Bradyrhizobium sp. AZCC 1610: one gene and its partner. The protein of the gene in region 1 interacts with the protein of each later gene in a pairwise test. Links are inferred from orthologs where the notes say so. Each region holds a gene or a part of one and is shown on either strand. Other genes may lie near its edges.

The links.
Region 2: the proteins of grpE (region 1) and V1279_RS18400 interact in binary tests that used the Escherichia coli proteins (3 or more experiments, as listed by UniProt). The link is inferred for Bradyrhizobium sp. AZCC 1610 from one-to-one orthologs.

Annotation. Positions count from the first base shown.
Region 1 is NZ_JAZHRR010000001.1:7,288,757-7,291,879, forward strand. The notes cover bases 276-3,082. They hold grpE (nucleotide exchange factor GrpE), read left to right. Parts: upstream 276-1,279; coding sequence 1,280-1,885; downstream 1,886-3,082. Other genes in these bases: hrcA (heat-inducible transcriptional repressor HrcA), read left to right, coding at 276-1,101; V1279_RS35705 (VOC family protein), read right to left, coding at 1,904-2,284; V1279_RS35710 (helix-turn-helix domain-containing protein), read right to left, coding at 2,399-3,082. In the rest of the region: more of hrcA, read left to right, coding at 13-275; more of V1279_RS35710, read right to left, coding at 3,083-3,123. UniProt on the Escherichia coli protein: Participates actively in the response to hyperosmotic and heat shock by preventing the aggregation of stress-denatured proteins, in association with DnaK and GrpE. It is the nucleotide exchange factor for DnaK and may function as a thermosensor.
Region 2 is NZ_JAZHRR010000001.1:3,707,351-3,710,632, reverse strand. What follows is about bases 232-3,197. They hold V1279_RS18400 (Nramp family divalent metal transporter), read left to right. Parts: upstream 232-1,006; coding sequence 1,007-2,389; downstream 2,390-3,197. Other genes in these bases: V1279_RS18395 (arginyltransferase), read right to left, coding at 2,486-3,197; V1279_RS18405 (PspA/IM30 family protein), read right to left, coding at 232-885. In the rest of the region: more of V1279_RS18405, read right to left, coding at 1-231; more of V1279_RS18395, read right to left, coding at 3,198-3,262. UniProt on the Escherichia coli protein: H(+)-stimulated, divalent metal cation uptake system. Involved in manganese and iron uptake. Can also transport cadmium, cobalt, zinc and to a lesser extent nickel and copper. Involved in response to reactive oxygen.

The DNA of each region.
Region 1 (3,123 bases):
GGAGTTAAGCCCGTGGCCCACCACGATCCGATTGGCCTGATCGCGCCGCACGCCGGGCTCGCCCAGCTCAACGAGCGCTCGCGCGACATTTTTCGTCAAATTGTCGAGAGCTATCTCGCCACCGGCGACCCCGTCGGCTCGCGCAACATTTCGCGCCTGATCGCGGTGCCGCTGTCGCCGGCCTCCGTCCGCAACGTGATGTCGGACCTCGAAGCGCTCGGCCTGATCTATGCGCCGCATACCTCGGCAGGGCGGTTGCCGACCGAGCTTGGCCTGCGCTTCTTCGTCGACGCCTTGATGCAGGTCGGCGACCTCACCGAACCGGAACGGGAATCGATCCAGAGCCAGCTCGCATCCGTCGGGCGCGCGCAATCAGTCGAGGCGGCGCTCGGCGAAGCGCTGACGCGGCTGTCCGGCCTGACCCGGGCCGCCGCCGTGGTGCTGACCGCCAAATCGAATTCGCGGCTGAAGCACATCGAATTCGTGCGGCTGGAGCCGGAGCGCGCGCTGGTGGTGCTGGTCGGCGAAGACGGCCAGGTCGAAAACCGCGTGCTGGCGCTGCCGCCCGGCGTGCCCTCGTCGGCGCTGACCGAAGCGACCAACTTCCTCAATTCGCGGATTCGCGGGCGGACGCTTGCGGAAGCGCGCCTTGAGCTCGAAACCGCGCTGACGCAGAGCCGCGCCGAACTCGATCAATTGACGCAGAAGGTGATCGCGGCCGGCATCGCAAGCTGGTCCGGCGGCGACAACGACGACCGGCAATTGATCGTGCGCGGCCATGCCAATTTGCTGGAAGACCTGCACGCGCTGGAGGATCTCGAACGCGTCAAGTCGCTGTTCGACGATCTCGAGACCAAGCGCGGCGTGATCGATCTGTTGGGCCGGGCCGAGCGCGCCGAAGGTGTCAGGATTTTCATCGGATCGGAGAACAAGCTGTTTTCGCTGTCCGGTTCCTCCACCATCATCGCCCCCTATGGCGATGCCGCGGGCCGCATCGTCGGCGTTCTCGGCGTGATCGGGCCGACGCGGCTGAACTATGCAAGGGTGATTCCGACGGTGGATTACGCCGCCCGGATCGTCAGCCGGATGCTGCGTGGCTAATCTGCCCGAATAGGACCTCAATCCCGGACTTTTTTGGTTTGACGCATTTTCTTCACGCGAACCGGTGCCCACTTCGCTCGAAAACGCTATGGAAAGCTTGATTTTCGACCCCCAAAGCACGATATCCCGCTCAGCAAATCCCCATCGAACCAGATACGTTTTTTGAGAAGGCAGCCTTATGACCGATCCGAACCGGCCGAGTGATGATGCGGTGAAACCGGCCCAGACCGGCGAGCCCGTGGTCTCAAAACCCTACATCATGCCCGACGATCCCGAGGAAGGATCGAATGAGGCACTGACCAAGGAACTGGCCGAGACGCGCGACAAGATGCTGCGCACGCTGGCGGAAATGGAGAACCTGCGCCAGCGCACCAGGCGCGAGGTTGCCGATTCCAAGATGTACGGCATCACGGGCTTCGCGCGCGACATTCTCGATATCGCCGACAATCTGCAGCGCGCGCTCGACGCGATTCCGGCCGAGGCCAGGGAGACCGCCGACCCTGGCATCAAGGCCTTCATCGAGGGCGTGGAACTGACCGAGCGCTCGCTGCTCAACACGCTGGAGAAGAACGGCGTCAGGAAGTTCGATCCATCGGGCGAGAAGTTCGATCCCAACTTCCAGCAGGCGATGTACGAAGTGCCCGACCCATCCGTTCCGTCCGGGACGGTGGTTCAGGTCGTGCAGGCCGGCTTCATGATCGGCGAGCGCGTGCTGCGCCCGGCGCTGGTCGCCGTCTCCAAGGGCGGCGCCAAGGCCGCGCCGGCCGCCGACGTCACGAACTGAGCCGGACTCGAAAACGCTCTACGGCTTCTCGTCCGCCTTCGGCCGGTACGTGCCAAAACTCCAGAGATTGCCTTCTGGATCCCGGCAGGCGAAGTCGCGGCTGCCATAATCCGTGTCGTGCAGTTCCATCTCGATCTTTGCGCCTGATGCCTTGACCCTGGCATGCAGCGCGTCGGGATCGTCGACGGCGACGTAGAGCGCGTCGGTGCGGCGGCCGCCGATATCGCCGACGAGTTTGCCGTATTCGTCGTCGCGGGACTGGCCCAGCATCAGAAGCGAGGCGCCGTAGGCAAGTTCGGCATGCTGCACCGTGTCGCCGTTGCGGTAGACGACGCGCTCGGTGAAGCCGACCACGTCCTTCAGCCAGCCGATCATGGCCTCGGTATCCCGGCAGCGCATCGTCGGATAGATGCGCGGCGCTTCGATTTCGCTTTGGTTGGTCACGGAAAACCTCCTTGCTGATGGCTCCCGCGCCAATATGCCCAAGCGCGGCAGCGCCGGCTTGAAGATTTGTTACCGGGCCAGTTCGTCCAGCGGGCGCATCAGGCGGCTGTCGGTCAGGGCCAGCCGTTGGGCCCACGACGTTGGCGTTTCGCCGGCAAGGGTTGAAAATTCGCGGGCGAGATGCGCCTGATCGGCATAACCGCTCTCGGCCGCAATCCCGGCCCAGCCGTGCGCCTCTCCTGCATGTGCGAGCCGACAGGCTCGATGGAAACGCATGATGCGGGCAACCGGCTTCGGTGCGAGACCGAGTTCGGATCGAAAACGGTACACCAGGTGCTTGCGGCTCCAGCCTATCTCTTTCGCGAGCGCGGTGATCCGCGTGCCGCCCGCCGTGCGCGCCAATCGTCGATAGGCGAATTCGATCTCCGGGGACGGCAGGTGGTTGGCGCGATCAGCAACAAAATCCTCGACCAGGTCGAAACGGTTTTGCCAAAGGGGCGTCGCGCCAAGCCGTTCGCGCAGTTGCCGGCCTTCACGGCCCAGCACGTCTGACATGTCGACCATACGCGCGGCGAGATCGACGACGGCGTTGCCAAAGAATCGGTAGGCGCCGAGCGGCGTGAAATCCACCTGCACGCATTCGGCGCCGCCGTCGGACTCGATCAGGACCGGGCCGGCGTAAAGCCCGGCGGCGAAGCTCGGCTGCCGGTCGGCGGCATCAGGCTCGCGCCCGAGCGCGATCAGGAACGGCGTGCCGAAGCTGATGATCAGGGGTATCACCAGCGATGCGGTCT
Region 2 (3,282 bases), 3.6 Mb from region 1 along the record:
CCGCGCGCCAAGCATCGCCTGTAAGGCCTTGGTCTGCTCCTCGATTTCGAGCTCGATGAAATCCATCGCGCGTTCGAGTGCAGTGCCTTGCGATTCCAAATCAATTTGCCGTGCAACGCCGGCGCGCGCGAGATCCTCGCGGCTTTCCGCAACTGCGAGACGAATCTTGTCGGTCAACCCGGCGATTTCGGCATCGAGCTCCTCGCGCCGACGCTTGAGGCGGAATTCCTCGGCGCGCGACTTGCCAAGCGCATGGCGCGCCTCATCGGCGCCAGCGTCGATCTCGCGGATCGCCTGCTTGACCAGCGCGACCTTGTTGCTGTTCTCGGCATTGTCGATGGTCTCGCTGGCGATGGCGGCAAGAAGTCTGCCCATACGTGCAAGGATACCCTCGTGAACCATGGTCTTCTCCTCCGGTGCTGTGGATTTCGATTTGACGGCGATGTGGATTTCGTAAGCGCGGCCGTCCGAGACCAGGTGAGCCGGGAAGGGACTTTCCCAGCCGGCAAGATAGCCGGGTATTTCGAACGGCACCAAGATGCGGCCGCGGACAGTGCTAATCGTCAGTGAAGTTGGTCCCTTGATTGCGAACAGTTTGTCATCGAGCGGGATGCGGCGCGGCGCGGCGCCCGCCACGTAGTTGGCGCGGTCGCGCAAACCGAGCGTCACCAGGCGGGCCGGCAGGCCGGTCTCGGCACGAATCTTTTCGTAAGCCTGGGCGTGAAGCGCGACGAGGTTGGCGCCGACGGGGGCAACCTCCGCGAGAATCGCCATCATGCGCTCATACGCGGCAAAGGTTTCTTCGATCGCGGCGATGGCCGTCGCGTCGGGGTGGAGCGCATAGCGCAGCGTGGCGCCGGGGGATTCATGCGGCAGTTTGATCATGCGATTATCATAAAGCACTTCTTCAGTACTTTACCAGTCAGGGCGCCGGTATCATTTTCGTGATCGCTAGATGCAGTTGCAAATGAGTTGCAATAAAATCTATCTCACCCATCTGGTTGAGATGGATGCACGAACCACCGAATTGAGCCCGGCGACCCCGACTGGGACCGCTCCGAATGAGGACGGCTGGCGCGCTGACGCTGCCGCTGGCACCCAGCTGAGTCTGCCCGAGGTCAACTCCTCCATCTTGGTGCCCTTTGGCGGGCATTGGGTTCGACGTCTGCTCGCGTTTCTTGGCCCGGGTTACCTAGTTTCGGTCGGCTACATGGATCCCGGCAACTGGGCCACCGACCTCGCGGGCGGTTCGAAGTTCGGTTACACGCTGCTGTCGGTGATCCTGCTGTCGAACCTGATGGCGATCCTCTTGCAGGCGCTCGCCGCGCGGCTTGGCATCGTCACCAACCGCGATCTCGCCCAGGCCTGCCGCGCCAGCTTTTCCCGGCCTGTCAACTTCCTGCTCTGGGTGGCCTGCGAGGCCGCGATCATCGCCTGCGACCTGGCGGAAGTGATCGGCACCGCGATCGCGCTAAAACTTCTGTTCGGCATCCCCCTGATCGGCGGTGCGCTGATCACCGCGCTCGATGCCTTCCTGTTGCTGCTGTTGATGAACAAGGGCTTTCGCTTCCTCGAAGCCTTCGTCATCTCGCTGTTGATCGTGATCGCGGTCTGCTTTGCGATCCAGATCACGGCCGCGGCGCCGCCGGTGGCCGCGGTCTTGAAGGGCTTTATGCCGTCGACCGAGATCGTCACCAATCCGGAGATGCTCTACATCGCCATCGGCATCATCGGCGCCACCGTGATGCCGCATAATCTCTATCTGCACTCCTCGATCGTGCAGACCCGCGCCTATGAGCGCACGAACGAAGGCCGCCGCGAGGCGATCAAATGGGCGACCACGGATTCGACCGTCGCGCTGATGCTGGCGCTGTCCATCAATGCCGCGATCCTGATCGTCGCCGCCGCGACCTTCCATGCGACCGGCCGGACCGAGGTCGCCGAGATCGGCCAGGCGTTTGAACTGCTGTCGCCGCTGCTGGGTCTCGGGATAGCCTCGACCTTGTTTGCGGTCGCGCTGCTCGCCTCCGGTCTCAACTCGACGGTGACGGCGACGCTGGCCGGCCAGATCGTGATGGAAGGCTTTTTGCACCTGCGCCTGCCGAGCTGGGCGCGGCGGCTGCTGACGCGTGGCGTCGCCATCGTTCCCGTCGTGATCGTCACCGCGATCTATGGCGAGCGCGGCACCAGCCAGCTTTTGGTTTTCAGCCAGGTCGTGCTGTCGATGCAATTGCCGTTCGCGGTGATCCCGCTGGTGAAGTTCGTTTCCGACCGCCGCAAGATGGGCGATTTTGTAATCTCGCGTTCGGTGGCGGCCGTTGCCTGGATCGTCGCGGGGGTGATCGTCGCGCTGAACGTGAAGCTGCTGTTCGAGACGTTTTTCGGGTGAGGTAGGTTCGTAGCCCGGATGGAGCGCAGCGCAATCCGGGATTCTTGGCTAGCGGCCCCGGATTTCGCTGCGCTCCATCCGGGCTACGAGAATTCCTCAATCCTGCGGCTCGGACAGCATTTCACCCGATGCGTCCACTCGCAGCCATCCTGATGGCGCCAGCCGCTGCTGCGGCAGGAAGCGGCCCTTGTAGTCCATCTTCTTGGAGCCTTCGATCCAGTAGCCGAGATAGACGTAAGGCAGCCCCAGTCTGCGCGCGCGGGTGATGTGATCGAGGATCATGAAGGTGCCGAGCGAGCGGCTCTCCTGCGACGGCTCGAAGAACGAATACACCATCGACAGCCCGTCGCTGAGCACATCCGTCAGCGCCACCGCGATCAGTTCCTCGCCGCGCCCGGTGATGCCGGTATCGACGCCGCGCTTGCGGTATTCGATGATGCGGGTCTCGACATGGCTGTCCTCCACCATCATCGCGTAGTCGAGCACCGTCATGTCGGCCATGCCGCCGTGGCGATGCCGTCTGTCGAGATAGGCGCGGAACACCGAATATTGCTCCGACGTCGGCACGGCGCTGCGCTGTTCGCCGACGATGTCGGAATTGCGCGCCAGGACTTTCTTGAAATTGCGCGAGGGACGGAATTCGTTGGCGACGACGCGCACGGAAACGCAGGCGCGGCACTGGTCGCAGGCCGGGCGGTAGGCGATCGACTGGCTGCGGCGGAAGCCGCCATGGGTCAGCAGGTCGTTGAGGTCGCCGGCCTTGTCGCCGACCAGATGCGTGAACACCTTGCGCTCGTGCCGGCCCGGCAAATAGGGGCAGGGCGAGGGCGCCGTCAGGTAGAATTGCGGGGTGTCACGCGAGTGTTGGGTCACGTCGGGTCGTCAGGCCTCCG